DNA from 3 places in the Virgibacillus salexigens genome. Region 3 is predicted to be linked to each of the others. Evidence: riboswitches for the same ligand, from Rfam matches in the RefSeq annotation. Region 3 holds a riboswitch; each other region holds the start of a gene.
The links. A riboswitch is a leader RNA that binds a small molecule or an ion and turns the genes downstream of it on or off. The one in region 3 is predicted to bind S-adenosylmethionine.
Positions count from the first base shown of each region.

Region 1: another riboswitch for S-adenosylmethionine. It lies ahead of BN990_RS00450 (methionine ABC transporter ATP-binding protein); the one in region 3 lies ahead of BN990_RS04985 (5-methyltetrahydropteroyltriglutamate--homocysteine S-methyltransferase).
Region 2: another riboswitch for S-adenosylmethionine. It lies ahead of BN990_RS17775 (sulfite exporter TauE/SafE family protein); the one in region 3 lies ahead of BN990_RS04985 (5-methyltetrahydropteroyltriglutamate--homocysteine S-methyltransferase).

Region 1 is NZ_CCDP010000001.1:87,402-97,468, forward strand. Features, by position in the region: gene BN990_RS00435 (M20 family metallopeptidase) at 1-944, opposite strand, end outside; gene BN990_RS00440 (MetQ/NlpA family ABC transporter substrate-binding protein) at 970-1,788, opposite strand; gene BN990_RS00445 (methionine ABC transporter permease) at 1,809-2,459, opposite strand; gene BN990_RS00450 (methionine ABC transporter ATP-binding protein) at 2,449-3,480, opposite strand; SAM riboswitch class I at 3,544-3,647, opposite strand; SAM riboswitch class I at 3,786-3,891, opposite strand; gene BN990_RS00455 (NAD(P)/FAD-dependent oxidoreductase) at 4,091-5,149, shown strand; gene BN990_RS00460 (ABC transporter substrate-binding protein) at 5,175-6,125, shown strand; gene BN990_RS00465 (iron-hydroxamate ABC transporter substrate-binding protein) at 6,175-7,158, opposite strand; gene BN990_RS00470 (FecCD family ABC transporter permease) at 7,205-8,221, opposite strand; gene BN990_RS00475 (FecCD family ABC transporter permease) at 8,233-9,276, opposite strand; gene serS (serine--tRNA ligase) at 9,434-10,067, opposite strand, start outside.
Region 2 is NZ_CCDP010000002.1:977,574-989,276, forward strand. Features, by position in the region: gene BN990_RS17730 (vWA domain-containing protein) at 1-735, opposite strand, end outside; gene BN990_RS17735 (ATP-binding protein) at 744-1,616, opposite strand; gene BN990_RS17740 (SDR family oxidoreductase) at 1,744-2,490, opposite strand; gene BN990_RS17745 (NADP-dependent oxidoreductase) at 2,539-3,552, opposite strand; gene BN990_RS17750 (type 1 glutamine amidotransferase domain-containing protein) at 3,592-4,278, opposite strand; gene BN990_RS17755 (MerR family transcriptional regulator) at 4,373-4,759, shown strand; gene BN990_RS17760 (DinB family protein) at 4,872-5,345, shown strand; gene BN990_RS17765 (LysM peptidoglycan-binding domain-containing protein) at 5,747-6,268, shown strand; gene BN990_RS17770 (DinB family protein) at 6,464-6,922, shown strand; gene BN990_RS17775 (sulfite exporter TauE/SafE family protein) at 6,961-7,848, opposite strand; SAM riboswitch class I at 7,963-8,069, opposite strand; gene BN990_RS22095 (hypothetical protein) at 8,365-8,517, opposite strand; gene BN990_RS17785 (hypothetical protein) at 9,017-9,472, opposite strand; gene BN990_RS17795 (hypothetical protein) at 10,437-10,781, opposite strand; partial or broken gene BN990_RS23220 (PadR family transcriptional regulator) at 11,397-11,550, opposite strand; gene BN990_RS17800 (sialate O-acetylesterase) at 11,586-11,703, opposite strand, start outside.
Region 3 is NZ_CCDP010000001.1:1,105,999-1,117,701, reverse strand. Features, by position in the region: gene BN990_RS05020 (ornithine cyclodeaminase family protein) at 1-857, opposite strand, end outside; gene BN990_RS05015 (proline dehydrogenase family protein) at 962-1,879, opposite strand; gene pruA (L-glutamate gamma-semialdehyde dehydrogenase) at 2,021-3,568, opposite strand; gene BN990_RS05005 (helix-turn-helix domain-containing protein) at 3,943-4,491, shown strand; gene BN990_RS05000 (helix-turn-helix domain-containing protein) at 4,758-5,303, opposite strand; gene BN990_RS04995 (hypothetical protein) at 5,604-5,855, shown strand; gene BN990_RS04990 (hypothetical protein) at 6,160-6,459, opposite strand; gene BN990_RS04985 (5-methyltetrahydropteroyltriglutamate--homocysteine S-methyltransferase) at 6,812-7,924, opposite strand; SAM riboswitch class I at 8,004-8,110, opposite strand; gene BN990_RS04980 (hypothetical protein) at 8,202-8,618, opposite strand; gene BN990_RS04975 (Na+/H+ antiporter NhaC family protein) at 8,807-10,222, shown strand; gene BN990_RS04970 (glycoside hydrolase family 13 protein) at 10,353-11,703, opposite strand, start outside.

The sequences.
Region 1 (10,067 bases), 1.0 Mb from region 3:
GTATGAACAGTCTCTCCTAACTCCTCCACTACTTGGGTAAATACATCATCAAAACAACGATTTATAATAAAATTATCTACTTGATTTTGGAATGCAGAAACGTTCACCTTGGACCCCGTTGCCAATGCTGCTCCTTCTGCTATTGACTTAATACGAGCTGTTACATCATCTAAGACGGTTCGTGAGGCTGCTCTGATGAAGAAGCGTGCCTTAGCATATTCCGGTACAATATTAGGCGCATCTCCACCATCTGTTATAATTCCATGAATACGTACATCACTTGGAAGGTGTTGACGTAGTGCATTAATTCCATTAAATAATTGGATTACTCCGTCCAGCGCATTAATCCCTTGTTCAGGATAGGCAGATGCGTGCGCAGGCTTCCCAAAGAATTCAAAATCCAATGGATCAACAGCCAACGTTGGTCGAGTAGTATTTGTTTCAGCACCTGGGTGAACAATAATCGCAGCGTCTATATCATCTATTCGGCCTGTTTTTACAAAGCTTCCTTTCGCACTGCCATTTGGCCCACCTTCCTCAGCCGGTGTCCCAAGTACTACCAATTCACCACCAATCTCATCAATGACTTTGCTAAGACCAATGGCAGCAGCAATACTAAGGCTGCCAATCATATTATGGCCACAAGCATGACCTATACCCGGCAATGCATCGTATTCTGCTAAAAAACCGATTGTACGTCCTTTGTTTTTCCCCGTTTTTCTGGCAATAAAGGCAGTTGGATGTCCTGCGATATCCTTTTCTACCTCAAAGCCTTCCTCTACCAAAATATCAGTTAGTGTTTTTGCTGCGTAAACTTCCTGATTTCCGATTTCTGGATTTTCATGGATTGCATGGCTTATTCCTATATATCTTTCTGAATTTGCATCAATATACGCAGCAATTTGTTTCTTTAATTTTGTTGTTCGATCAATTGCAACTGTCATCCTTGCTCACCTCGTTTTTTGTTAATTAATGACCGATTTCACTTAACGGAACAAATGTAGGAATAGAATTTCCATTTCGTTCTTCTTCTATAAAGTTGGCAACATCCTCTGTTTGATAAATTTCCGCTAATTGCTTTAATACCTCATTGTTTTTATCTTTCTCTTGGACGGCAATGATATTTATATAAGGGGTTGCTGTTTCATCTTCATGGTAGATAGCGTCATCTAACGGACTAAATCCTGCATCAACAGCAATACCATTATTAATTATCGAAGCATCCACATCTGGTAATACACGAGGGGTTTGACCAGCAACTAATAATTCAAACTGAAGGTTTTTTGGGTTCTCAACAATTTTGTCTAGTGACCCATTGCCATCAAATCCCTCTTCTAACTTAATTAAACCAGCTTCTTCTAAAAGAAGGAGACCTCTTCCCATGTTTGTCGCTTCTTTCGCTAAGGCAATCGTTCCACCTTCTGGAATATCCTCTGGTTGATCATGTTTTTCAGAATACAATCCCATTGGCGCAATAACGGTCGTGGCAATTGGTGTTAAATCTAGATTATGCTCCTTTATAAAGGCATCAAAATAAGATACCGTTTGAAAAGCATTTGCATCAATTTCACCTTCAGCTAAAGCTAGATTTGGCTGCACATAATCAGAGAATCGGACGATCTCTACATTTATCCCTTCCTCTTTTGCTTTTTTGGCTACATATTCCCAAATGGTTGTGTCGGATCCGCTTATCCCTACCTTTACTGTTGTAGCTGCATCACTACTAGAACAAGCAGTAATAACGATTGTTGATAGAATAAGTGCTAAAAACACAAATAATTTTTTCATGCTGTTCGCTCCTTTTTATCTTATCTTCTTCTTATTTTCTTAGAAATGAAATTACCGGTTGATTGCAGTCCTTGAACCATAACGACAAGAATACCAACTGTAATCAGCATCACCGTTGTATCAAAGCGTTGGTATCCATAGGTGATTGCTAGATCACCAAGACCACCACCGCCAACAGCTCCTGCCATCGCAGATGCGCCTACTAGCCCAATGGTTGCAATAGTGATACCTAATAATAAAGAACTTAACGCTTCTGGAATAAGGAAACGAATAATAATTTGCCACGGTGTTGCCCCCATTGCTTGAGCTGCTTCCATTACTCCTGGGTCAACTTCCAATAGAGAGTTTTCAATTAATCTAGCAATATAGGGACCTGCATACAAAATCATTGGGACAATTGCTGCCGCAGTACCAATTGATGTGCCAACCACTAATCTGGTAAACGGAATGACAGCGACCATAAGTATAATGAATGGAATTGATCGAAAGATGTTTATAAATGCGTTCAAAACCGTAAAAACCACTTTATTCTCCCATAAATGTCCTTTCCTTGTTACCACTAATAGAATTCCTAATATAAGTCCTATCACAAAGGAGAAAAGTAAAGAAATACCAACCATTAGGATTGTCTCCCATAATGCTGCTACAATTTGTTGGTTATCAACTAACATCTGCTAACACTTCCTTTATCGTGACATCTTGTTGGTGAATATGCATGATCACTCGGTTAATTTCCTTTTCGTCTCCATCAAATTTGACAATTAAATTGCCAAAAGGAATACCTTGTAACTCCGTAATACTCCCAAATAAAACATTCACTTCGACAGCATACTGCTTAGCTATTTGCGATAGTAACGGAGCGCCTGCTGAAGATCCAACGAATACAATACGGTATATCTGATGTCGTTCGTCTTGTGCTTTTACGAGTTGATAAACCGATTCCGGTATCTCATCATGCATCACGGAACGTACAAAATTTTTGGCTATCTCTGTTCGAGGTTGGGAAAATACGTCAAATACAGAACCAGCTTCCACCACTTTTCCACTATCCAAAACGGCCACTTTATCGCAAATTTCCCTAATTACACCCATTTCATGAGTAATGATTAAAATCGTTAAATTATATTCTTCATTTACTTTCTTTAATAATTGCAATATCGACTTGGTTGTTTCTGGATCGAGTGCTGACGTTGCTTCATCACATAACAACACCTTTGGCTTTGTGGCTAATGCACGTGCAATTCCAACACGCTGTTTTTGCCCTCCTGATAACTGATCAGGATAACTATTTGCCTTATCCGCTAGTCCTACAAATGCCAATAAATCGTCAACTCGCTTTTTCACTTCATTTTTTGGGATATTAGCTAATAATAAAGGCATAGCCACATTGGTATACACCGTTTTCGAGTTTAATAGATTGAAATGTTGAAATATCATTCCAATGCTTCGTTTTGCTTCCCTTAATTCCTTTGCTGAAAGGTTGAGTATGTCCTGACCATCTACGATTACTTTCCCAGAAGTTGGTCGCTCCAATAGGTTTACACAGCGGATGAGAGAACTTTTTCCTGCGCCACTAAAACCAATCACACCATATATTTCTCCCTTTTCAATTTGTAAATTCACCTGATCCAATGCTTTTACTTGCTGTTCTTTGCCGTTATATATTTTTGTTACTTGATCAAACGTAATCATGCTGTCACTCCCCTTCTAAATAAAAAAGCCTCTTCATCAAAGAAGAGGCTATCCATTACCCTCTTCTTATCTTTCAAGCATCATTCGCTTGCTGGATTTGGCACAGTACTTAATCGTCCGCTGCCGAGGTTTCTTAGGGCCAGTCCCTCCACCTCTCTGGATAAGAAGTATTAAAATTTTATGAACATGTAAACATTTTGTGTTCACGATCGATCATACAATCCTTGATGAATCGGTTTTAAAGGTGTTTACAAAAGAAAAATCCCTCCTTTTAATCAAGAAGAGATTCCATATGTGGCGCTCTCTTCTTATTTTCCAAGCACAGTAGCTTGTTGGATTTGGCACAGTACTTTTAACAGTCCGCTGCCGAGGTTTCTTAGGGCCAATTCCCTCCACCTCTCTGAATAAGAAGTATTCGTTAATATAATTATGATGATTATTAGATTACTACGCTTCTTTCATTCTGTCAATCACTATTTTGAAAAAATTTTAAAATTTTCCGCTTTCCTTTATGTAATTTTACCTATCGTTTATTGCGTTCCTCTAAAATTTCTGTATAATAAAATTAGTGATAATGATTCTCATTATCATAAATGGAGGAGGTACTTATATGCGAAATTCAGATATAACAGATGTAACGATCGTTGGTGGCGGACCAGCAGGATTATATGCATCTTTTTATAGCGGCATGCGGGACTTATCCACTCGCATCATAGAATATCAACCGAAACTAGGTGGTAAAGTACATGTATATCCTGAAAAAATGATCTGGGATGTTGGCGGATTAACCCCAGTAACTGGAGCAACATTAATTGATCAAATGGCGGAACAAGCTGTGACTTTTGATCCAGAAATCGTTCTAAATGAGAAAGTCACAAAAATCGAAAAGAATGAAGATCAGTTATTTGTCCTTACGTCTAACTCTGGGAATCAATATGTAAGTAGAACCGTTATCCTCGCTGTTGGTGGTGGTATTTTAAATCCGATTAAAATCGATATTGAAGGAGCAGATCGATTTGAAGTAACCAATCTCCACTATACGGTACAAAGCCTTGAACATTTTAAAGGAAAGAACATTATTATTTCTGGTGGAGGCAATTCTGCAATTGATTGGGCAAATGAATTTGAGCCTATTGCTAATCAAGTACATATTGTACATCGCAAAAATGAATTTAAAGGTCATGAGGCCCAAATTCAGCAATTAATGAATTCATCCGTCCATGTTCATCTCAATTCAACGATAGAGAAGTTGCATGCAAATCAAGAAGGAAATCTAATTGACGCGGTAAGTATTCATAACCATGAAATCAACGAGTCAATAAGATTAGAAACAGATGATCTAATTATTAATTACGGTTATGAAAGGGAACTAACCTTTATTAAAGAAAGCCCCCTTCATATTGAAATAGAAAACGATTTCTTTGTAAAAGGCACATCTAAATCTGCATCATCCGTTGAAGGGCTTTATGCTGCTGGCGATATACTAGCCTTTGATGGTAAAGTTCATTTAATTGCAGGGGCTTTTGTAGACGCAGCTAATGCAGTTAACCAAGCCAAATTATTACTAGAGCCAGATGCAGCTGCCAAAGCAAGAGTATCTTCTCATAACGCTAAATTTAATGCGAAAAACAAAGAACTTTTGAAGCATTTATACCAATCATCATCTTAAACGATGTTTAAAAAGGAGTACACGAATGAATAAGAAACAATTTATCTATGTATTGCTCATTATTCTATTAACCTTCCTAGCAGCATGTAGTGGGAGCAATAACGCCGAAGAAAATGAGAGTAACCAAGAAAAAGAAGATAGCACGCGTGAATTCGAAACCGCCAAAGGTACCGTTGAAATTCCATCGAATCCGGAACGAATTGTTACCGATTACTATGGTGGAGAATTACTTTCTGTAGGAGCAAATGTAGTCGGAGTGGAACCGACCGCGTTTGATAATCCATTTATCGCAGATCTTCTAAAAGATGCTACAGATGTCGGCTATCCATTAAATGAGGAAAAGGTATTAGAATTAGATCCAGATTTAATTGTTGTCATGTATGATGATAATTATGAGGCATTATCTAAAATTGCACCAACGATTCATATCCCTTACGGTACAACATCTGATATTGAGGAAACAGTTAATCTATTTGGTGATATCGTCGGTTCACCTGAAAAAGCTGAAGAATTTATGACGGAATTTAATCAAGAAGCCGAAGAAGGTAGAAAAAAATTAGAGGGTATTATTGACTCAGATGATACATTTGGGATATATGAGCTGACCAATAAAGGTGAACTATGGACATTTGGTGAAAATGCTGGCAGAGGTGGGCAAGCCTTATACAATGCCCTTGGATTAAAAATGCCTGAAAAGAACGCAGGTGGTGAAAGTACGAAACAAATATCGTTAGAAGTACTTCCAGAATACGCTGCTGATTATATGTTTTTAACTTCCTACGATCCAGAAAATGAAGGAACTGCTCTTAAAGATTTAAAAGACTCAGCTGTATGGCAAAATTTAAATGCTAATAAGCAAGATCAAATCTTTTATAATGATTTTGATACCTTCTATCGATACGACCCAATCGCAGTAAAAGAACAAATTGGTTTGCTTGTTGATAAAATTATTGAACGAAAAGAACAAGAAGAGTAGTAAAAACCCCCTTCGCTTTTTGTGGAAGGGGTTTTTTATGATCATACGTTTACTCTGATTTTAGACTATCAACAATAAAATCTAATTGATGTTCTAAAGCTATTGGATCCGTAAAATACATATTGTTAACCTCATATTCATATACATTTCCGTCTTTAACCGCAGGCAAGTTCTCCCAAATGGTTAATGAGGTAACATCGGATTTTCTTTCCTCTGTGTCCCCATTTTCCGTCTCACGGACACCCATAAAGATATGATCTGCTTCCTCTAAATATTCTGGCACAGCTTCCAATGAGATCGAAGCCCAGCCTTCTTCTTTTGTAACTTCAATAACCTTCTCTGGTGCGTTTAAACCGAGTTCATTGTAAATGATTTCTCCACCTCTACCGTAAGACTCACCAAATAGATACATTTCTTTTTCAGCTAATTCTAAGATAACTACTTTTTCATCATTTTTAATGACATCATCTAATTCTGTTTCCTTTTCTTCGATCTTCTTATCAAACGCCGTAAAATAATCTTTGGTTTCTTCTTCTTTATTTAGAATCTTCCCAAACTCCGTTAACATATCGCGATAACCATAAGTTGCATAAGGTATTAAGACAGTAGGTGCGATTTTTGATAATTCCTCATTTTTATCTTCTGAATAAGTGACAATTAAATCTGGGTCAAGAGCAATAACCTCTTCCATGTTAATGGATGTTTTATCACCTACTTTTTTTGTATCCTGTAACTGGTCTTTGAAGTAAGGTGTTTCAAAAATCCAACCTGTCGTTGCGATTGGCGTAACACCTAATGCCAAAGCATAACCAACATAATCTTGATCAGCTATCACTACACGCTTTGGGTTAGCAGGAATCTCTACCTCCCCCTGTGGTCCTTTATAAACACGGGTTTCATCAGATATTTCCTGTTTATTTGCTGTGTCACTTTCTCCTTCTTGATTGACTTTTCCCTCTTCATTACTAGATCCACAAGCTACAAGGGATACTAAAACAAACAGACAAACGAAGCTAATACGTAACTGCTTCATCCACATAACTCCTTTTCCTATCCATTTTTTTAAAACACTATTCGTACTACGAACGACTTAATAAATACAAGAAATAAGGTGCACCAATAATAGCTACAACAATGCCAGCTGGTATTTCTGATGGTTGAAGGATCGCCTTACCAATTGTATCTGCAGCCAATAGTAACAATCCTCCAGCAATCGCCGATAATGGGATAAGAAAACGATGTGTGGGACCAATTAACTTCCTAGCTAAATGTGGACCAATCAATCCTACAAAGGCGATTCCGCCACTAACTGAAATACAAGCAGAAGCTAAGCCTACTGAGGCAGCTACCACCTTTAATCGCTCTTTTTCTACCGTTACTCCTAATCCCGTTGCTACTTCATCTCCAAATGTAAGGGCATCTAATGTACGTGCTTTCAAACTAATATATGGTAATAATACAAGTACCCATGGTAATAAGGTAAGAACAAATCGCCAATCAGCCCCCCATATACGACCAGCCATCCATACTGCCAACACATCATATTGTTGTTCAGGCAGTTGTAAAGATACTACAATTAAAAGAGCATTTAAACCTGCTGCTACAGCAATCCCATTAAGTACTAAACGGTTGGGCATTAATCCATTATGTTTATCAAACGAAAGCAGATAAATAATAATCGCAGTTACAATTCCGCCAGCTAGAGATAAAAATGGCATGACTCCAACTGGAAGACTTTGATCAGGTGGAATATAGGCAAGCGCTAAGACAACCATTAAGCCTGCTCCAGTTGTGATCCCTAATATGCCCGGTTCTGCTAATGGATTACGAGCTACACCTTGCAGGATACAGCCAGATACAGCTAATCCTGCCCCAACCAGCATAGCTATAATAATACGCGGCAGACGAAATTCAAATAAGATAAGTTCCTGCTGGTCGGTTCCATTGCCTAGAATGGTTTGAAATAGCTCTGCAGGAGAGAGATGTATAGCACCAACATTTACGCTAATAACAAATGTGATTGCGATTAACAAGATAAATAGTAAAATAATAGCGACACGCTTTTTTGTTCGATGCTGATCAGCCTTGTCTCGCATTAGAAAACGCACTATAAATTCCTCCCTTCTTTTCTAGCAACATAAAGGAAGAAAGGAACGCCAATTAAAGCAAATAAAGCCCCAATCGGAGTTTCTTGTGGTGCATTAATCATACGAGCACCTATATCTGCTAAACAAGTTAGCAATCCTCCAATGACAGCAGAGCAAGGAATAATAAGTCGATAATCTACTCCAACAAAATATCGAGCAAGATGCGGAACAATCAATCCAACAAAACCAATTGGCCCCGCCACAGCAACAGCCACTCCTGCAATCAATAGCACAACAATAAAACCCAATGCACGTATTTGTTTTATCTTTTGCCCGAGACCTCTTGCTACATCATCGCCAAGGCTTAAAATCGTAATGGATTTGGATAAAAACATAGCAACAATGAGTGCCCCCAAAACCCACGGAAACATCAACTTTAATTGAGTCCACTTTACACCGGCAATTCCGCCTGCAAACCAGAAAGCTAGATCCTGACTTAAATTAAAATAAATACCAATACCTTCGCTGAGTGCAGTAAATAGTGCAGTTACGGCAGCCCCCGCAAGCACAATTTTGATCGGTGTTACTGATCCTTTTCCCATTGAACTGATACCAAATACAAGTACGACACTTATTCCTGCACCAATAAATGCGAACAAAATTAGTCCATTATAGGATAAGCTTGGGAAAAGCGCAAAACAAACAGCTACCATAAAAACAGCCCCAGCGTTAATTCCAAGAATTCCTGGATCAGCCAATGGATTCCTTGTCATCCCTTGCATCATCGCACCGGCAACAGCAAATGATGCCCCAACTAATACACCTGCCAAAGACCTAGGCAAACGAAGTTCTTGAATAATCGAATGAGAAGTATTCGTAGCATCATATCGAAAAATCGCTTCCAAAACGGTCATAAATGTTATATCCGCTGCTCCGACAGATATAGATACCACTAAACTAATGCATGTTGCTAAGATACCACCTACTAAAATGATCGTAGCTGGCAATGGCCTTGTTTTTATATGTGGTTTATGTATATCTGAGGAGCGATTTTCTTCTGCCATATACGATCCACTTCCTTTAGGAGAACCTTAACTATATTAATGATATTGATAATCATTATCATTAATATAGTAGCAATCCTTATGTACTTTGTCTATATTTTTTGAAAATCAAATGAAATAAAAATCCCCCACTCTTAAGAGAAGGGGATGTAATACCTTATTTTATTACTTCTTTCCCACCCATGTAAGAACGTAATGCATGTGGTACGACAACGGAACCATCTGCTTGCTGATAATTTTCTAAAATAGCAGCAACGGTACGACCAATTGCTAAACCTGAACCGTTCAATGTATGCACGAATTCCGGTTTTGCTTTTGCTTCTCTACGGAAACGAATTCCAGCACGTCTTGCTTGAAAGTCTTCAAAATTAGAGCAAGAAGAAATCTCTCTATACGTATGTTGACTCGGAATCCAAACTTCAATATCGTATTTCTTTGCTGCTGTAAAACCTAAATCACCTGTACACATGCTCATTACTCGATAAGGGAGTTCTAATTTTTGTAACACCTTTTCTGCATGGCCGGTTAATTCCTCAAGTGTAGCATAAGAATCCTCAGGTTTTGCAAAATGAACAAGCTCTACCTTATTAAATTGATGTTGACGAATTAAACCTCGGGTGTCACGTCCAGCAGAACCTGCTTCTGAACGGAAACAATTACTAAAGGCCACATATTTCTTTGGTAAATCATCGACTTTCAAAATTTCTTCACGATAGTAATTGGTTACAGGAACCTCTGCAGTCGGTGCCATGAAATAGTCCCAATCCACCAATTTAAAGGCATCTTCTTCA
Region 2 (11,703 bases), on a different contig from region 3:
ATCGAATAGGGTGTTTTTCTCATAATTATCAATATGCATAATTGGAAACACAAAATACTGATGAACAGTATCCTTGTATAATTGTTGTAATTGGGTAACAATAGTTGCCGCAATTTGCGAAATCTGATACGTGTTTCTTGCTTCAAATACGGAATAAATGAGGGTGTTCAACTTTTTTAATTGCTCAAGTTGCTCGTCGGTTGCTCCAGGAAAACTCGGGTCTGGACGATTCGATTGAAGTGTTAAATAAATTAAGCAAAACAATTCATCTAGTGGCAGCCCCCTCGTTACATGAGCAGCTCGCTCATTTTCAAATTTATGCCGATAATAGTTTTTTCGTACTTCAAATAACCGCCGTGTACCAGGTCGTTCTTGTTTAATCGTTTCTTCTAACCGAATATCTTCAAACAAAGCAAATAATTGAGTAGCGAATTTTGGTAATGAAGATTCACCTGCTATCTCCAGAAAGTCTTTCATTGCTGGTATGTTTGCATATCGAAATGACCCAATCGTTCGTAGCAATACATCGGTTTTTAGGCCAGCTGCTTGCATATCTGCTTGAACCGTATCCCATGTCCTACTTGCTGTCACTTTCATGTCGACTAAATCCATATACGACCCAAAACTGTATTCAAACGTTAACTCTGAATTACCTGAGAGTACAGTAGTAAGGTCTTGTAACTGTCGAAATAAATTCGTATCTACTTTCGAATCATGAAAACGATACATACTCATTCTCCTATCTAGAAAAGGGTTTCCGTTAAGTTCAATACAAATTCACGTTCGCGATCTTCATCTAGTTTATCAATGATCGCTCGTTGTATCGCGCGTCTTGCTGGAATAAACGTGCTCAAATCACAAGCATCCAATAAAGCACGAATGGAAGCAGCATCTTCAGCTACCTTGCCTTGGTAGACTGCTTGAATTAAATCACTTGATAATTTAACAAATAAGTCAATGGTTTTTCTGTCTTTTAATTGTGTATTCGTTTCTATTAATTGCTTCAGCTGTTCTCCTTCAATATATGGAATCTCAATTACCACAAACCGATTTTTCAGTGCTTCATTTAATGGGACCGTGCCTACATACCCCTCATTAATTGCTGCAATTACATTAAACCCTTCATTTGCGGTTACAATCTCATTCGTAAATGGATTGGTAATCGTTCTTCGGTAATCAAGCACACCATTAATTAATGGCAACGTCTCTGGTTTGGCCATGTTAATTTCATCAATATATAAGAAGGTGCCATGTTGCATTGCATTAATTACTGGCCCAGGTACAAAGTCAATTACTTGTTTATCTCCCTCATAAGCAAGGGTCTTAAACCCTAATAGACTCTCAGCGTCCAAGTCTACAGAGCAATTAACATTAAACATCGGCTGTTGAAAAAGACTAGAGAGTGTTTCAGCAAATTTTGTCTTTCCTGCTCCAGTTGGTCCTTTTAATAAGATATTCTTTCTCATGCTTAATGCTGTAATCGCATCTATCAATAATTCTTGATTTGGCGGTAGATAGCCGCCATTACGAATTAATTCATTGTAAGAATCTTGATTCCGTTTATACGTACTTACTAATTTTGTAATGTTTTCTGGTATTTCATAGTTCGTAGTCATGCATAAACTCCTTTCACAGCTATTGTATCCTTTTTGCCTGGAATTACAAAAGTAAGAGCGTTTTTTCCTTAAAAAAGAAAAAAAGCAAGCACGTTTTATGTGCCTGCTTCCTATCACTACTATTTAATTATTGTTGATTTGTTGGCTTAACAATGATTTCACCCACATCGACATTTTGTGGTTGGTTTACAGCATAAAAGACAGCTTCTCCTATATCCGAGCTTTCAAGAGGAACCATTCCTTCACCAAAACCTTGTTTCATCATTTCTTGAACTTCTAGGTCTGTAATCGTATTGGTAAGTTCTGTTTCAACCACACCTGGGGAAATGGTAGTCGTACGGACATTGCTTTTTGCTATCTCCTTGCCCAAACCTTCCATAATTACACGCGCAGCAAATTTAGTTCCACAATATACAGCTCCAGAAGGCATTACTTCATGTCCCGCAATAGAAGATGTGGTGAGAATATGACCTTCATTTCGCTCTAGCATATGTGGTAGGACAGCTGCTATTCCATACAGCACACCTTTAATATTTACATCAATCATTCGATCCCACTCATCCACCTTCGTATTCTTCATGAAACTAAGTGGCATTAAACCGGCATTATTAAACAACACATCTACTTGATTATGTTCACGAATGGCATATTGTATTAACGCTTCTACTTCTTGCTGGGAAGTAACATCCGTTGCTTTTATCTTTACCTCCCCAGCATAAGGTTGTAAGCGGCTTTGAATCTCAGCTAGTCTATCTTCTCTTCTTGCTGCTAAAACAACATTTGCACCTTCTTTAACAAAACGTTCCGCTGTCGCTTCACCAATTCCACTACTTGCTCCTGTAATTACGATGGACTTACCTTTCCAATCCGCCATATTTACAAACCTCCATTATCATTATTCTTTAAGGCAAGTATTGGTGTTTTATTCAGCATCTGCCACTTTTATAAGCTGTTTCCCAATGTTTTGTCCCGAAAACAATCCAAGAAACGCATCAGGAATTGCGTGGAATCCTTCATGGATGGTTTCCTCATACTTTATTGCACCTTTTGATATGCCATTGCCTAAAACTTGATAAGCCTCTTTATAATGGCTCGCATAATCTGCTACGAGAAAGCCTTGTAACTTAGCCCTTGCTTTAATCAGATACTGTTGTACGCGAATACCGATATCCTTTTCGCCTGCTTTTAAATTGTAGGATGAAATAGCACCACAAACGGGTACACGCGCAAAAGTGTTTAACAACGGCCAGACTGCATCAGAGATTTCTCCACCTACATTCTCAAAATACACATCGATGCCATTCGGGCAGGCTGCCTTTAATTGTTTATAAACATTTCCTTGCTTATACTCAACAGCACCTTCAAATCCCAATGTTTTAGTTATATAGTCAGCCTTCTCTTTTGAACCAACGATGCCAATAACATGCGCACCTGCTTGTTTCGCAAGCTGACCTGCCACCTGGCCAACTGCCCCTGCAGCACCCGAAATGACTACCGTTTCTCCTTCTTTCGGTTCACCAATATGCATCATTCCGAAATAAGCAGTTAATCCTGGCATCCCAAGCGGTCCCAGCGCCGTGCTCGGACTTAAACCAGAAGTGTCTACTTTACGAACCTGTTTTGGCTCAACAACATGGTACGCTTGAAAATCGAGCTGCCCAGTTACAATATCACCTTTTTCAAACGATTCACTCCTCGATTCCACCACTTGAGACACAATACCTCCATTCAAAGGAGCACCTACTTGGAAAGGCTCAATATAGGATGGCCCGTCAGACATTCTCCCTCTCATATAGGGATCTACAGACACATATAATGTCTTTAATAACAACTGATTTTCTTTAGGCTCTCCTACTGCTACCTCTTTAAATTGAAAAGTGTTATCATCTGGTAAACCATTCGGTCGTTCATGTAAAATAAGTTGCTGTTGTTTCATCTTCATCCTCCTTATAAAATGAAATATTCCAATAGATATTTACCCGTTCTTTAACTGATTTAATACAAGAACTGCCACGTCTTCACTTGACGCAGGATTTTGGCCAGTTATTATTCTCCCATCTTCTATAGCATACGCATCATAGGCTTTTTCTGCCTTGTGATAGTTAGCCCCGCGTTTGACAATTTCATCTTCGGTAAGAAATGGGACATATTCATCTACTCCAGCTAGTTTTTCTTCTTCATTGGAAAAACCTGTTACCTTTTTATCTTTAATGAGAAATTCATTTTTTTCATTCTTTATATTAAGCAACCCCGCTACACCATGACAGACGGAAGAAATAATTCCTCCATTTCTATAAATTTGTTGACTTATTTTTTGCAACTCGTGGTTCTCAGGGAAATCCCATACCACCCCATGGCCACCAGTAAAATAAATAGCCGCATAGTCATCAGGTCTTACTTCCTCGGGCTTCATGGTAGAACCTAACTCGTTCATAAACGTTTTGTTTTGGTACCAATCCCAATCTACCGGTTCTGCCATTTCTAAACTATGAGGATCAATTGGAGTATATCCTCCCTTAGGACTGACGTAATCTACTTTATATCCCGCTTCTGTTACCTTTTTAACAAAATGAACCGCTTCACCTAGCCATAGGCCAGTTGCCCGGTTTAGATCTGGATACTTCTCAAAACTGGTTACGACAACAAGTATCTTGTTACTCATTTCTATCCCCCTTAACGTTTAATAGTTGATCATCTTCATCATATCCGTTAAAGTACACTTTAACGCAACTATAATGCCTTAAGGAGAAATAATAATGACCTATTATTCTATTAATGAAATATCAGAAATGACTAACCTGTCCCCGTCTACACTACGCTATTATGAAAAAGAAGGTTTAATTCCTGTCATTGAAAGAGATAAAAATGGCGTACGTGTATATAATGAGACGAATTTAGAATGTATTCAGTTTATTATGGTACTTCGATCTACCAATATGCCTATTATCGATATTAAGCAATACGTAAAATTATTTCATCAAGGGGAAGAAACCATCCATCATCGAAAAGAGCTGATTCAAAGCCATAAAGAAAAAGTAGAAATAGAAATTGCCGAACGAAAAAAATACTTGCAACGAATTGAATGTACGCTTGATTACTATGAAGCAATGGAACGTCGATCGCGACGAATGAAAAGTTCTTAATATTTCATCATCATACCGTCCTCTATAGATATAATCTCTTACTATCTAGCAGGAAAAAAGGATAATAATGACGAAATGACTAACAGAGATCATGAATATGGGAGGGTTTTTCTTGGAACAAACCATTTTTAAACATATGGAAACCGTACGCAGCATTACCGAACAGGCGATGAAGAAAATTCCAGAGGAAACGTCGGACATTATTCCGAAAGGTTTTAACAATAATATTCGTTGGAACTTCGGACATATCGCATTTATACAAGAAAAGCTTGTCTTTGGTCTTTTAAAGGAAGAAATGAACATTCCTAAAGACTTTGGACGTTTTTTTGCTGCTGGAACGAAACCGGCAAACTGGGAGGAAGCACCACCTTCATTTGTAGAGATTGCTGAGGTCTTGACGGAACAAAAAACGAGGATAGAATCCTTTATTGAAGGGCGTTTGTATGAAAAGCTGCCAACGCCATTTACAAACAAGGCAGGAGTTACGTTTTACACGGTTGGTGAAGCATTTTTATTTAGCTTTTACCATGAAGCATTACATATGGAAACAATTAAGCGAATACATCGATCTATTTCTTCTAATTAACCTTCTAGATTATGATATTGGTAAATATTCATCAATCGTCTTTATTTGGTACGTCCATGATACAAACTCATCATAAAAGCTTTCAACTGATTCTACAGCATCTCTTATCAGATTTGATTAGCATGGGCCCGGAAGTTCGCCGGGCTCATGCCTTTTTATTATTGTTTTTAGTAAAAATAATAATAACCACCTTCCCTTAACTTCCGCAATTAGAACCTTCACCTAAACCGGGACCACTTATTAGGAATAGCTCTTTTTATCATCGATACCCGAACCTACATTCCCTATTAAAATTCGATTACAATTTTTCAATTCTATTAAAGTCCGTTGGAAAAGTAGATTGATATACGAAAGCATATAAAAACATTCCAGTTTTTAAAACAATTAATGGAGGTATTAAGATGAAGTACATAACTTTAGTAACATTACTAACCTTAGGTTTATTTTTATTTTCTACCGAAGCACATGCTAGTGGAAAGTATACAGTTGAATCGGGAGATGCCCTATCAAAAATTTCAATGGATCACAATGTAAGTGTGGATGAACTACTTAATTCAAATCCTGCTATTACCGATCCAGATAAAATATTTATTGGTCAAACGCTAACCATTCCGGATGTGAAGGGCGAAACGTATACAGTAACAGCCTATACAGCTGGCTATGAATCAACAGGGAAAGAACCAGGTGACCCTGGTTATGGTATAACAGCTTCAGGCGCTGAAGTACAAGAAGGGCAAACGGTTGCTTGCCCGCCAGACTTATCCTTTGGGACCAAAATTTCCATACCATATTTTGACAAAACATTTACTTGCGAAGATAGGGGTGGAGCAATTACAGGAGATAGATTAGATGTTTATATGAATGATTTAGATGATGCATTAGAGTTTGGAGTGAAAGAATTACCAGTTCAAATAGTAAATTAATACTTCGTACAACTTTCCACGGATTAGGAAATTTGTTGGGCATGAGTTCACAATCAAATCGGACTCATGCCTTTCATTTTTTGTAACCTTTTGCTTCCTCTCCCCTCCTTTGCCTTTATCATTCTACTTCTATTGCTGAAATCTTCCGATAACTTCCAAATATGTGTTATGATACTAAAAAAGGAGGTACGTTTAATGACTCCAAAGGAATTACTATTATTACAGCTGAAGGCTGTCCATGATACGGATGGCTGGTTTGTGTCCTTCCAAACTGCAGTGAAGGACCTGACAGAAGAAGATGCTTCCAAGATAAGCATGGATGAAACCAATAGTATTCGGGAGATTATCAATCATTTAATTTACTACAACGAGAAACATCTAAACCGCTTTAAACAAATGGAGGACAAGGATCATCCATTACAAACAATCAAGGAAACATTTCATAATAATGAAAATCATTCCTGGGATGCAGCGCTTTTAAAAATCGACAGCCTATACTCCGAATGGGAAAGCGTAGTGAAAGAATCGATACACCTCCATGACTGGGAAGAAACCATTGCGCATATAACCATGCATAACGCATACCATATTGGACAAATTGTTCACATTAGAAAACAGTTTCACTTATGGAATGATGGAAGAGGAATAAACTAAGATACCCGCCAAAACCTACTCGGTGGGTATCTTGGTTGCTATCCCGCATTTTGGAATTGATTGGCTGATTTGCTATTTCTTCGAACCACCGTAACAATCGAAATAATCCAACCGATAATCATTATTGCATAAATAATTGTAGTTATATTAGAAGCAACAGCTATCTCTGTTAATATCGTATTGGCATTTGTTAGAATAATAAAACCTCCTACTAATACGCCAAGGATAAAGGATGGGATTTTCCGAACAAGCCAAGCAGCAAGTGGTGCTGCAAATACGCCACCAATGACAAACGCTAACACCCAAATCCAATTAATCTGCTCCCATCCTAAAAACATTACAAAGCCTAACGTAGCAGAAATAGTAATACCAAATTCGCTTGTATCCACCGTACCAATTACCTTACGAGGCACTGCTCCTTTTCGGGAAAGGAGCACAGGGGTATTTATTGGCCCCCAGCCACCACCACCTACGGAATCAAAAAAACCCGCAATCATAGCAAGAGGATATAAAAAACGATGCTTCAATTGCCGATGCTTCCCATTCGATCCCGTATCTGTCTTTATTATTAAAAAACGGAAGAGGATATATATCCCTAAGAGAAGCAAGAAGCCAGAAATATAAGGCTTAATCAAATCTCCAGGTATACTACTTAAAAAAGCTGCCCCACAAAACGCACTTATCATTCCAGGAATCATCAAGCGAAATACAATTCCTTTATCGACATTGCCAAATTTATAATGGGAAATCCCCGATGCCGCTGTAGTAGCAATCTCCGCCATATGAATGGAAGCTGATGCGATTGCAGGGGCTACTCCATATGCTAGTAGTAAAGACGAGGATGTTAAACCGAATGCCATTCCTAACGATCCATCAATTAATTGGGCAAAAAAACCAACGAGTGAGAATATGATTAATTTTCTCAAGCTGCAACACACTCCTTTTAATTAAAGTATTCCGATCAATATAGTATGGTTTATAATTAAAAAAATTTTAAGCCCTTATCCTTCAAAGGACAAGGGCTTAGGTATGATCATTTACCCTCATCTTTCAGACAATTTGTCTGCTGGACTTAGCACCTTCATCTCTAACATGAGGTTGCTGCGGGATCAAAAGACCAGATTCCTCCCCCGACTCTTTATAAGGAAATAATTGTATATCATTTTAATTTAATAATCACTTTATAGGAGCTTCCCAGCTTTGTCAATAGCTTTTGCAGAATTTTTAAATAGGTTCGCATACATTGCTTACATCAGTGATAGCTATGAAGAAAGCTAGTTGACGTAAGGTATCGATATTAAAATCCCTCTTAAATCGCAACATGCATTATATAGAAACATCCCCTTCTATTCCCCTTCTTTCTTCAATAAAATGACCATTATATCGAAGAGATAATATAACACCTCTAAAAGCAACAAGTAGGCCGTAAAATAAAATTCCGATTACACTCGACCCGTCCCAACTCCCGGCTCACGAATTTCCCCCTTACAGGAAGCTAATCTGTCACTATAAAATTCCACATCATCAAATGAAAGACCAATGTATTTATCTATATCGCATACCCCTGAAGAAAGATTACTATAATAACTCAACATATTCATAGCCCCTTTATGCTGGTCGATGGACCAAGTTCTTATTCAGGATAAGTACCCGTTTGATGAATACTCCATTCATAAACTTACATCTTTAAGTTAGGGAGCAAATTAAAGGTGATAGGTATCAAAAAAGTTGTGAGTGATACTACTAAGCAAGTTATATTTATTATTCTGTGTTTCAGATCCTTTGCCTTGTAGATTTCTGTTGCAGAAAGTATTGTTCCAATTAACGAAAGAGTAGTAACTACTGATACAATTACCAGTAAGATAAAGGCTATACCTTTGGCAGGAATCATATTCCATAAAACTACAAACGATGTGATGCCAATCAATATTAATAAAGCAATCAACACTGAATATCTACTTGGGGTTCTCATTAATAACACCCTTTCTCCTTTGATAATCTTGATACACTTTATAATAAATGGCATTAGCCTTTCTTATGAATAATTGATTGATAGAATTATATGTAGGTAACTGTAAAATATCAAAGTGTTTATTATAAATTATTCATTCTGACGATTTCTCCTATATTAAATCCTAACCAACCCCCGATTAACGGGAAAGTATCAGAAGGAAAATCTAATTTTACTGAGTCAAAGTTGATCATAAACAAAAGCACCGTAAAAATAACGCTAATCATACTGATGATGACAGCCTCTGTCATTGTTTTTCGCTTCCAGCGCCTCTCTCCCCTGTGATCCCTGTCAAAAGCCTGGACAAGCCTGTTTGTCTTTGTACCAATCATCTTTCCTGTCTTAAGGGTATATAATGTATGCGCTGCCATAATCCAAAAAAACACGCAACAAAGAATTAAAAAAGCTAAAAACGTTCCACCTGTCTTTACATAATAAGCAAACAGAAGGAATAAAAACAGCATCCCAAAATTGTATTGGATTAACTGCTTCTTTTTTAAACGCTTAACTTCTTGTATATCCCATTCTGTTTCATCCATCTTATCCTCCCTTTCTATACTGACCCTGATTATCTCCAAGTCTCATAACGGCAATCGTGGATGCGACTATAAGACCGTTCATCCATCTGTTAAATTCAGAAGGGTAGCCACCCTCTTTTAATCAGTCATAAGAAAAGCATCTTCTAAATCCATGGAAAGCGCCGTTGACTCTAATAGGTGATGCATCTGTATTCCTGTTTTGTGCCTGTTTGTTGAATAAAGCAATTAGCTAAATTCATGATGTAGTTTGTTTCTTCTTGAAAATTATTATTTCAGTTAGAATAGCAATAAATGACATTATTCCTATACCTATAACAGCATATTTCAAAGCCGTTCCACTGTTATTCGTAATAAGATTATTTATCGTTATGATTCCCACTAATATAGCCAATCCAAACTGTTTCAGAAATTTATTATTTGTGTGGTTCTTTAAAGTCTTAGTAATGACTAAAAATAGGGATATAGCTGACAATGTTAGTAATACAATCATCTTTCTTCACCTCTTTCATTCCTAAGTGTTTTTAAATGATCCGATCGAATTTAATCCCTATTATTCTTTTTTTCGCTCAAGAAATTCCAGACACACTATACAGTCCAAAAACAAGATTACTAATAAACCCATTAAGAGTAAACGGGTAGTATTTTATACTTATCAGCAATAAGAAGAAGCGTTAACAAAACAGCAGTTATAAATATGGGTAAAAGAATCCAATAACGCTTATTTTCAAAGATTTAAAACTAAAAATACTTTTCAAGATTTCAATACCAGACATGTGATATCTTCCAATAATTTACCACTGAGATTTAAATGAAGCATCATTTTCAGGCTTGCATCTATATTATATGTTAGAATGTTTCACTTCTCAGAATCGCATCAAATGCTTATTCAACTATCTGGTCCTTAAGACAAAATTATTAGATTTTAAAATATAAATTAAATATTTTAATTAATTCTCAGTATGTATTAATTATTACTCTTAGAAAAATCGACCTCAATCTCTAAGTGCTCTCCTAGAGGCTCACCACTACCATCCACAGGTGAATCTATAATTAATGTTGCCTTTTTAATATCTTGAGCAGTAGATTCTTTCAACCTAAATGTAAATTGACGAAGGTAACTTCCATTATTATACTCTTGAGTATTTTTAAGTATAGACATATTAACAACACTGCTCAAAAATTGGAATGGTTGTTGAATTACTTCACCAGTATCCGTTGAAAGATGAATATTTTCTTCATTATTAAATGTACTATCATCGTCTACTTCTTTATTTAATTCAAATCTCACTTGAAAATTTATTATTTCCATCGACTTATAAGTGTCCTTATTGCCTGACCTAAAATCTTTTGTTATACTTCCTTTCACTGTTTCTGCGAATTCAACCGTTATTGTAATTGGCCCTGTTTCATATGTACCAATATCATTTATACTTTTGTACCTGTAAAATTCCCCTCCGCGTCCGGATTCTAGGCCAAATTGATGTTCTTGTATCAGAATAGGATTGCTCTTTTCCTGAGATTGACTTATATTCTCCTCTTATTGCTACACCCACTAACAGCAATTAGAACTATAAATAATAAAATATGTGCATACTTCATGTTTACCTCTCTCTTAACCTATGATATATGAAAAAAATTAACACAAACCTAAATAACTGTCCTATATCTCTCATTTATATAGATGTATCTTGTTTATGCTTTCTAAAAGCCTTTAATCCTTTTATCAAACTACTCATGTATAAGATCATAAGAATAGCAGCAACTACAAAGAACCTAACATCATTGGCTAATATAGAAAACACGAATAAAGTAAAAGAAGAAAAGCATCATATATATTCTCATCTTAATATGTAAATCATTCAATAAAATTAAAGATGTTTCATTTTAATGAACTAAATCTGCATTCTTTTCTTTAAAAATGCGGCAATCTTTTTTCTTCTAACTGTTGAATATTATAATAAAGAAAACCTTTGGTATAATTGACTACAAATGATTTCGCTCATCATAATTGCCAAAAGTTCCTATCCATATAAACCTGGGTTTTCTTTTAACAAACCTAATATTAACAGTTGAATCAATTGATCCCTCCTCATCAAATGAGATTGATTTTGCTTTACTTACTTTCATTAATAGTGGAGACATTAATAGAGAACTCCTCAAAACTCAATTTTCCTAAGGCAAACTTCATACTTTGAACAAATATACGTTCATTTTTAGTTCGTTCACGTTTT
Region 3 (11,703 bases):
AATAATCGATCTCCACCACCAACATCACTTAACTCTGCGTGGATGTGAGAAAATTGCCAATCACTTTCTTGATTCGCATAAATTAACTCACCAGCTTCTTCTTTTATACTGGCTAAATCATCCACAATAATCTTATCAACTGTCTGAATGGTTTTTAGATCTACTTCTCTCATGCTAGGCAAATACGAACCAACCCCATTTATATGCATACCAGGTCGTAGATCATTTCCATCGAATACCGGATTATCCGACCTTGTACTACAAGCAATAATATCGGACACTTGCATGACTTGCTTCGGTGAATCCACTACTTTGATTGGAATCGTAATCCCCCAGGTCATTAATGCTTCTTTGAATGTGTACGCCTTTTCGATCGTCCGATTAAATAGGATTAATTCTTGGATATCACGAACTTCCAAAACACCTAGGACTTGTTCAAAGGCCATGGCCCCCGTTCCAATCACTCCCAATGTTTGTGCATCCGTTCTAGCTAATTTTTCTGTCCCGATCCCGCTCAGTGCTCCTGTACGTAAACGAGTTAAAAATGATGCACTCATCATACAAATATGTTCCCCATTACTAGCGTCGGTTAATACTAATGCACCTTGAGTAGTTGGCTTTCCTTGTTTCGGATTCTCAGGAAAAATACTGACTAATTTCACGGAGGCAATTTCCTGTGATAAGTCTGCACTTGGCATATATAGACTCGAAGCTTGATGCGCCGGTATGTCAATGACTGTCCGATGCGGATTAGTAATTTGCCCTTTCTTTTTAGAAATTAACCCTTGCTTTACATCATAGATTGCATCGTTCATAAAATAATGATCCTTAATTTCTTGCTCTGAAAGAATTAACATAGCTTTCTTCCTTTCATGTATATGTAATAGAAAAGTGCAAGCGCAGTTATGAGAATATCGGCATAAAACCTTTCTCAAATCGCATCTTGCACATTATAAACCGACTATTTTTTAAAGATTCCTTTTAATACAAAGGCAACGTTAGCTGGACGTTCGGCCAAACGACGCATATTATAACCAAACCAGTCATCTCCATACGGCATATATACACGTACTTTATATCCTTCGTCGACTAATCGTTCTTGTAATTCAATACGAATTCCATAAAGCATTTGAAACTCGAATTGGTCACGAGGAATATCATGCGCTTTTTCCAGTTCTTTGGTATAAGCAATAATACTGTCATCATGCGTTGCAACAGCTGTGTAATTCTCATTCAATAAGTTCTTTTTTATAATTTTTTTATAGTTATCATCGACATCCTGTTTATTTGGAAATGCCACTTTTTCGGACTCTTTATAAGCACCTTTAACTAAGCGAAGATAAGGGTTGTAGCTATCTAATGCGTCTAAGTCCTCTTCCACGCGATAAAGATACGCCTGTAAAACCGTTCCCAAATTATCAAATTCCTGTCGTAATGACTTAAATATGGTTAACGTCTGTTCTGTACGCTGATAATCTTCCATATCAATCGTTATAATCACACCATATTCTGTCCCAGCCTGCAAAATTTTTCGCATGTTCTCCATAACTAATTCATACGATATATCCATTCCCAAAGAAGTTAATTTCAACGATAATTGTGCATTCAATTCTTTTTCTGCAATGACCTTGATCGCCTGAATACATTCCTGAGCAGATTGCCTAGCCTCGTCTTCATTATCAATGAACTCTCCCAAATGATCGACTGTAACGTCAAATCCTTTGGCATTTAACTCTTTTATTTTTTCAGCCGCACCATTAATATCTACTCCTGCAACAAATCGCGATGCTCCAAATCGAAAACCATACTTCTTAGCTGCTTTCGTTAGTGGTTTATTATTGGATAAAAATAAAAAGAAATTGCGCATGATTTGTTCCACGTTGATCCTCCCCCCAACCATCTATAGTTTATGAACGATCAAAAGCAAGGGAAAAACACAATAAGTGATTTCCCATGATTTTGATTACGCATTTCCACAAAACTTTGTAAAGCAGTGCAGGAGTGAGATATTGTTATTATGTTATAACATTTCAGAGCTTGTTTTACCTTGCATATGGTGAATCAGATAATCAGGTCCACCTGCTTTAGAGTCCGTACCCGACATATTAAATCCACCAAATGGCTGATAACCTACAATTGCAGCTGTACAACCGCGGTTGAAGTAAAGATTACCGACATGGAAATCTTGTCTTGCTTGCTCAAGATGGGTACGATTATTGGTAATTACGGCACCAGTTAATCCATACTCTGTATTATTGGCAATCTCAATCGCTTCATCAAAGTTCTTTGCCTTTGTAAGTGCAACTACTGGTCCAAAGATTTCTTCCTGCATAATTCTTGCTTCTGGACTTACATTACCAAAAACAGTAGGATTTACGAACCAACCTATACGATTATCACCTGAGCCGCCTGCTAATAATTCTCCTTCTTGCTTGCCAATTTCGATGTAATCCATAATTTTATCATAAGCACCTTGATCAATAACTGGTCCCATAAAATGAGAGTTATCATATGGATTCCCAGCTGATAATTCTTTGGTAAGCTCTACGACTCTATCTTTCACTTCTTCATAGACATCCTCATGTATGACAGCACGTGAACATGCCGAACATTTTTGTCCTGAAAATCCAAATGCAGATTGTACAATCGATTCAGCTGCCAACTCTAGATCGGCTTCATTATCTACTACGATAGTATCTTTTCCACCCATTTCAATAATCGTACGTTTCAGCCACTTCTGACCTTCTTGTACTTTAGCAGCACGCTCAAAAATTCGTGTTCCAACCTCACGTGATCCTGTAAAACTAATAAACCGCGTACGTGGATGATCAACTAGATAATCCCCTACTTCTTTACCAGGACCCGGAATGTAATTGATAACTCCAGCAGGCATACCCGCTTCTTCCAACACTTCCATTAGCTTATAAGCAATTACTGGTGTAGCACTGGCTGGTTTCAACAATACCGTATTACCTGTGACCATAGCTGCTACCGTTGTACCGGCCATAATTGCAAACAAGAAGTTCCAAGGTGAGATCACAACCCCAACGCCTAATGGGATATAATGGTATTGATTGTATTCAATAGGACGACTGTTGATCTTGACACCATCTTTTAACTCAAGCATTTGACGGCCATAATATTCAAGGAAATCAATTGCTTCTGCTGTATCCGCATCTGCTTCTTTCCACGGTTTCCCACCTTCTTTAATTAAATGAGCTGTGAATTCATGTTTTCTACGTCGAATAATTGCCGCAGATCGAAAAAGAATATCCGCACGGAATTTCGGGTCTGATTTCCGCCACGTTTCAAATGTTTGATCTGCAACTTTCATTGCTTTTTCTGCTAATTCTTGATTCGCTTTCGAAACATAGCCAACTACTTCTTCTTTATTAGCAGGGTTAACAGAAACGATTTTATCTTCTGTTGTAATGCGTTCTCCCCCAATAATTAGTGGGTATTCCTTACCTAGATCCTTCTCTACTTTTTTTAATGCATGAAGCATTTGTTGCCGATTTTCTTCCACTGTAAAATCTGTAAAAGGCTCGTGTGTATAAGGTACTACCATATGAAAAACCTCCTAATTATAGTTTACTAGTCCAAATGATGAAAACGTTTTCACTACTTGTGAAAAGAAGAAACCCTAAAGCATATGCAGTGCTTATTAATTTAATCATTACTGTAATCAATAAGTTGTCTAGCCTGTTGCGGGTTTTTTTCTAGTTACTAATAAGAAATAGATCGTAGCTACATTAATTTGAAATTTGAACTAAGAAAATTTTCCAATAATTTAAGTGAAAAGTATTTAAGTATCACTTAAATTATGTTTAAATAAATTATAAGATATTTTTTGCTTTTTCGTCAACTGTTTTTTCATACCATTCTATAAAACTAGGAATTGTGAACTATCATGAACCGTTTAGCATAAGGGGCGAGTATACCATGACAAATTCTGAAAACCTTGGAAACAAAGTAAAGAATCTGCGAAAACAAAAAAAGTTAACATTGAAGCAAGTCTCTCAAGAAACCGGTCTTTCCATTAGTTTTTTGTCACAATTAGAGCATTCCAAAACATCTGCAACATTACTTTCGTTAAAACGAATTTCTGAAGCACTCGGGGTGAATCCAAGCTATTTTTTTTCTTCAGAAACACAAGGTTCCCGTTCGGCAATTACCAGAAATATTGTTGATACGAAAAACCTGACAGAAAATCGATTTATTTATAAAGATCTTTCGGGAGAAATGGAAAACCCTTTGTTTGTACCTAATTTAATAATTTTGAATCCAGGGGATAATCGGGGGAATAATTTTACACATAAAGGTCAGGAATTCCTCTATGTATTAGAAGGCACTCTAACCATCGAAGTTAACCATGAAGAAGTCCTATTGCAACCATATGATTGCATATTTTTGGAATCATCCACCCCGCATAATTGGTATAATCGAACCGATAAAACAATTAAATTTTTATGTATTTCTTCTACTGAATAAGGATTAATATCAATAGACTTTGGAATGATTGTAACCATTGATTATCGAGGGCACCTATAGGAAGGCTAAGCAGAGGCGCAATCATTGAGAAAATAGGGCTGAAAGTATTTAAACGGCAACACATTGGAAAATAGGCTTTGTAGAGAAAGGCTACAGAATGAAAACGATTAAAGTTAATGTTGTGATCTATTATAATCACTTTGCAAGGGCTTATTCCATAAAAACTAGGTCTTAAAAAGGCTCAGCACCTTGCTGAGCCTCTTGATTTACAAATGATTATCAATAAAAATGGTTAATACCCGAGCGGGTTCATTATTTACTGGTATAAACAGATGCGATTTGTTCCCTTTAAAGAAAGCACTATCTCCTTGTTCCATATGATGTTTGCTTTCTCCATAAAGTAATTGAATCTTTCCTTCCAGAATATAGATAAACTCATCCTGTGAGTGGGTATACGCTTCTTGACGAACATTCATGTCACGCGGAGTAACGTGTACAATCGTCGGTTCAATGCCAGTAAACCTTGAGCGATTGGCTAATAATTCATAGGAGTATCCCATATTTTCATCGCCTACTTTGAATTGTCGCTCTCCATGCGGAAGCAAAACAAGATCGCGATCATCGTGATCATCTAATAGCCATGATAATGGCACATGTAATACTTCACTAATTTTGGATAGCGTGGCAATTGCTGAAGCAGTCTGGCCATTTTCTATTTTTGATAGAAGACTTTTGGAGATACCACATTCATCTGCCACTTGCTGTTGTGTCTTTTTTGTTCGTAAACGCATCTGTTTTATTTTCTTTCCAATATTATTTAGATTTATTGCTACTCTCTCCTTCCAGTAAAAAAACCGTGACTATCTTAAACTAATTATAACAAAAGAAGCTAGATTACAGCAGTTACATGGTGAAGGCATTTATCAGAAGCTATTTTCAATAAATCAAACATGGGACTTCCACTGATGTTTGAGTTAAACTTCTTCCATGATAGAATAGTACAAAAACAACGTCAATTGGTAGGAAAAGAATCATCAGTTCAGGTTGATTAACATCTAAAAATCAGAATATACCGATAAAACGGGAGTATCTTTTGACAAAGGGGTGGTACAATGAAGCAAAAGCTGCTGTTATTCCTTTTATATTTTCTCAGTTTAACGAGTGTATATAACTATTTCCAATTCGTTCAGAGACCGATTGATGGAAACGGGATTGGCATTTCCTATCTTTTTATTATGATTAATGAGAACGTTAGTAATCATCAAATATCCATATATGCTTCGAGCTTTCTAATTATCGGTCTTTGTTTATTCATCCTTACTTTACTTTATCATTTAACCAAATATCGGCATCCAAGTCAGTAGTGTCTCTACATAGGGAACAGGACAAAAGTCATGTAGCTAAACAAATTACGACTGTCTTTCATGAATTTGACTTCTGCTATATTATTAGATGAAATGATTGAACGCATCATCTATTAAAGATCTGCAGTAGAAATCGTTGAAACCCAGCACAGACCTAAGATCCACTCGGATAGGCGATATTTTGCTCGCCCAAGTTAGCTGACATGCTCACGAAAAGCGAAACGATTTCCACTGCGAAAGTATGGTTCGCCTACTTATTTAAAAATTCATGGTTTCTCAGCCATATACTCTAATAGAAAACTGCTTAAACAGCAGTAAAGATATTTGTCTTTCCACCTGTACCTTGAACAACTGCCAAACCTAAAATTGCTTGAATAAGTTCACCAAGATCAATATTTTGAGCATCCACAATATATGCTACGGTGCCTCCCCCAATTGGGAAGTTATTACATCCAATAATATAAAGATTCCCCTGCTCAACCGAGAAGTTTTTGACTTCTGGAGCATCTTCACCTGGAGCTGTACATCCCGTTTCTACTTGATCACCTTCATACGTTAATACAATAACATCACCTAGTGTTGGAACTGGTACGGTAATAGCCACACTAAATTCCTCCTTTAAATTTTGTTTATCTTGCAAGATCATCCTATGATGTAATTCAGTCAGTGCATAGGTTGATAGAGGAAGTTAGAAGAAAATGATGATAGAATCTATTAATACTTAGGCAAATAATAGGGTTTTAACAAAAGATCAGAAGCTTTGGTGTTATTTTAAGGGGATAGAAAATAGATAAAGCGAGCGCTCTCCAAGCTGATGCATTCATTTCCATACCTTTCAACCGCAATCATGATGAAGAAAATGAACAATAAAAAAACTACCCGAATATAACTTGTATATTCGGATAATAATTTGGATTTTCCTTTAGTTAATTACTTACAAGAAGGAACCTCTAAACTTATTGCCATACATCTTCCGCTATCTCAACAACATGACGTATTTTTTTCCATTGCTCTTCTTCTGTTAAATTATTTCCTTCCTCGGTTGACGCAAATCCACATTGAGGGCTGAGACAAAGTTGGCCATAAGGGATATACGTAGCGGCTTCTGCAATACGTTTTTTAACCAAGTTTGGATCTTCCAGCTCCGCAAATTTTGATGTAACCAAGCCCAATACAACGTGAAGGTCGTTTCTATTCACATAAGATAAAGGTTCAAAGCCACCCGATCGATCATCATCAAATTCAAGGAAAAGCCCATCTACATCTAATCCTCCAAAAATAGTTTCTGAAACCGCATCATATGATCCTGTACTGAAATAGTGTGAGCGGTAATTACCACGACAAATATGCATCGTTATTAACATATCGTTTGGACGTTCGGCAATGGATTCATTAATAACACTTCTACAGACTTCCATTAATTGTTCCGGATCAAAACCTTTTTCTCGGAGCGATTCCCTGCCCTCATCTGAAAGAAATGAACTCCAAGAAGTATCATCTAATTGCAAGTAGCGACAACCAGCATCATAAAAAGCTTGGATTGCTTTTTGATATGTGTTAATTAAATCTGGAATCACTTGTTCCATATTTTCATAGACATTTGTTTCTATATCAGCTCGCACTAGCAACATATTCGGACTTGGGATTGTCTGCTTCGCAACATGCTGGTCTCCGACGGCTTCATGTAAGAACTTATAGTCTGCAAGAAAAGGATGGTTTTCACTAAAGTCTACTTCTCCAGTGACACGAATCGCACGTTTTTTTGTTTGAATTCCAGAAAATTGCAATCCTGCTTCGGGTACAAATTCTTCAACTCCAATCAAACCTTCTAAGAAGTCAAAATGCCACCATGCACGACGAAATTCCCCATCTGTAATTGCCTTTAACCCTGCTTTCTTTTGTTTTTCAACTAATTTAATTATCTCCGTGTCTTCAATGGCTCGGAGTTGTTCGTTCGTGATTTCCCTACTTGCCTTTTGAATTCGAGCTTGCTTAATCCGATCAGGTCTTAAAAAACTTCCTACATGATCCCCTTTAAATGGTGCTTTTTTTTCTACTTTTGTTGCCATTTTATCCACTCCCTAATTTTTTATGTAATAAAAAAGCCTCTTCTAGCTAAGAAGAGACGCTGTAATAAACGGTGTCATCTTCTTATCTCTCAAGTTTAACTAAACTTGCTAGAAGTAGCACCTTGTCTTCACAAACAGGTTGCTGAGGCGTCTACGGGCTAGTCCCTTGACCTCTCTTGATAAGAATTCCTTTTAAATATTTAATATCTATCATAGCAATTCCACAATAAAAATGCAAAAGGTTTTGACAATTTTTTTATTTATTTTCTAGTTGACGTCAACGTTTTATAAGGATATATCGCATGAAAAAGCTAAATAATACAACAACTAACATAAACACCATCCAGCGCCAATTAAACGATTCAGCAAGTAGATTTATCCCTAAGCTAACGATACCTAGAATCATTGATAAAATAACAAACAAATTAGCTATAATCTTATCGGCATATTGAGGCGATCGTACCGACTCCTCCTTAATTCCTCTTTTTTCTCTCCAATTTGTTCCAATCCATTCTAGGATGGGCATGGCAATTAATAAAAACAGCAGTAAATAATGAAGCAATTCCAAAAATGGCATATGCTCAGATGAATAAATGCTTGCAAAAGCACCAGCAACGGCAAATCCAAACATGACAAATCGGTCAACCAACGGTGTAAAGATTGGTTCTTGTAAGTAACGTTTTAAGTTCTTCATCCATGCAGTCACTCTCCTCATATAACTAACTTATAACAGTTTTTCTTTGTTAAGCGTAACATCTCTTATTAGTTAAGGATATACCTTCTTCCATTCACGCATGAAAAAGGATGATTTAACACATGGTAACAAGAGAGATCATTCATTATTATGAAATTCCATTATAAGGCGATAAGGGAGGTTATCTGATGGAACAATCATGGCTTTCATTAATTCCATTTATTATTGTTATTGGACTTTCGATCTGGCAAAAACGAATTCTTCCTGGTTTAGTACTTAGTCTGGTTGTAGGAGCTTTTCTATTAGAATTCAGTATTTTGGACGGGACAAAGGAGACGGTCAGCTATATCGTAACTACCTTGGCTGATCCAGGAAATATTAATATTATCGCTTTTTTATATCTATTTGGCGGATTAATCGGCATGATGCAAATCTCTGGTGGTGTGAAGGGATTTTCGGAGTGGGTTGGTAACAAAATTGACTCTGAACGCGGGCTTCTAGCGGTCATTTGGTTAACTCTCCCCTTTACCTTTATGATGCCAATGTTTCGAATTATGATGATTGGTCCTGTGATTAAATCCTTATTGAAAAAAGTCAATATATCAAATTGGAAAGTTGGTTTTACCATGGACGTATCAACCAGCTCTGTTATTGTATTGTTACCTGTAGCAACAGCATTTGTTGGGTTTATGGTTTCACTGATTGAGGGCGGTATTCAAAAACATAATTTGAATGCAGATGCTTATCAAGTTTTCCTATATAGTATCCCTTTCAACTTTTTTGCCATCGTCATGCTAATTATTGGATTGATTTGGACCTTCTGGTCAAAGCCAAAAAAGAAACAGACAAATAATGGTCCGCAAGACGGGGAAGAAGGGAAACATCATCGTGCTAGCATAAAAAAAGAATTAGAAATGGTAAAGGCACAACCTTGGAATTTAATTGTCCCATTGTTTTTACTACTTGGACTTACCTTATTTCTATTGTGGCAGGATGGGGTGGAAAAAGGAGCTACTAGCTTGTTCAATGCCTTTGCTGAAGCTGATGCTACTTTCGTCATCCTGCTTGCTGTTTTTATTACGTTAATCATCACATTTATTTTCTACATGATTCGTGACCAAAAATTAGGGGAAACGATTTATCATTTTTATGATGGGGGAAATCAATTAATGGAAGCGATCATCCTTCTCGTTTTAGTATGGTCTCTTTCGCTTGTTACGGAGGACCTTGGTTTCTCTCAATTTATTGAAGCAACACTAGGTTCTTTTCTCCCAGCCTTTACAATCCCTGCTATTGTTTTTATCGTCGGATCGATCGTTAGTTATTTTCTCGGATCATCTTTTGGAACGTGGGGGATATTTATGCCACTTGGTGTTGCTCTAGCAGCTTCCACTGGAGCTTCACTGCCAATGACAGTTGGTGCCGTCTTTGCAAGTGGATCATTTGGTGCCATGACCTCTCCACTTGGCGATACAACCATTACGACGGCGTCTATTTTAGAAGTTCCATTAATTGATTATGCACGGTATAAATTAAAGATTGTTTCCATTGGGCTTGGAATTGCAGCTGTCTTATACCTAATAGCGGGATTTTTTATCGGTTAAGATAAAGATGTTTTCCGTTTATAGAATATATTCTTTACCTTATCTGATTATAAGGAGGTTCTTTGAAAATTCTAAGTAAACAGGCTGTCGAGACTTTTTTCCGACAGCCTAGAAAGAATTTTCGCCTTTTTTAAATTAGTTGATAAACCCTAGCTTCATAAGGCCTTAATACCAATTGCTCCAATTGTTCTTCTTTATCTACATCGTAATTACTTAGTAACAACTTCGCTGATGATTGATCTGTAATGCTGACCAATACTTCCTCCTCAAATAAATTCACCATAATGAACATTTGTTGATTTCCATCGGTTCTTGTATACGCGTATACCTTATCATGATCGGCTAAAGAAAGATCATATTTTCCATAAATAAAGACTGGATGTTGTTTTCTTAATTGAATGAGCTGTTTATAGTAATGATAAATGGATGTTGGATCCTTTATCTGTGCAGCAACATTGATATTTCTATAATTTGGATTGATCTTCATCCAAGGGGTACCCGTAGTAAATCCTGCTTTTTCTTGGCTACTCCACTGCATTGGTGTTCTTGAATTATCTCGCCCATTTTTCCAAATAATCTCCATCACATCTTGATGATTTTTCCCATTCGCCATCTCTTCTGCGTATAAATTTTTCATGGAAATATCATTATAATCATCAATGGACGCAAATTGGACATTTGTCATTCCAATTTCCTGTCCTTGATAAATAAATGGTGTTCCTTGCATGAGAAAGTAAAGAGTAGCCAACCCTTTTGCTGATTCCTTCCAATATCGATCATCATTTCCCCAGCTTGAAACCGAGCGTGGTTGATCGTGATTTTCCAGAAAAAGAGCATTCCACCCGTCGCTTTCAAGCCCTTTCTGCCATTTAGATAATGTCTCTTTTAATGCGTGAATATCTAATCCACCAGACGCACTTTTCCCCCATAAATCCAAGTGCTCGAATTGAAATACCATATTGAATTTCCCTTTATGTTCACCAACCCAAAGATCTGCATCATCTACTGTCACCCCATTTGCCTCACCAACAGTCATGATATCATAATGATCAAATGTCTCCTGCTTTAATTCCGCTAAAAAGTCATGAATACCTTTCTGATTCATGTGACCATCAAAAGAAGGTACATATTTCTTATTCTCCGGATTTGGCATATCCGGAAAACCTGGAGCCTTTTTAATATGCGAAATGGCATCTACTCGAAAACCGTCAATTCCTTTATCTAACCACCAGTTCACCATCTCATATAAAGATTGGCGGACTTTCGGGTTTTCCCAATTCAAATCAGGTTGTTTACGAGAAAAAACATGCATATAATAGGCATTGGTTGGTTCATCATATTCCCAGGCCGATCCCCCAAAAATGGATTCCCAATTATTGGGCTCTCGATTGCCTTTTGCTTCATGCCATATATAATAATCACGATAGGGATTATTTCTTGAGGACCTTGACTCCATAAACCAAGGATGCTCATCCGACGTG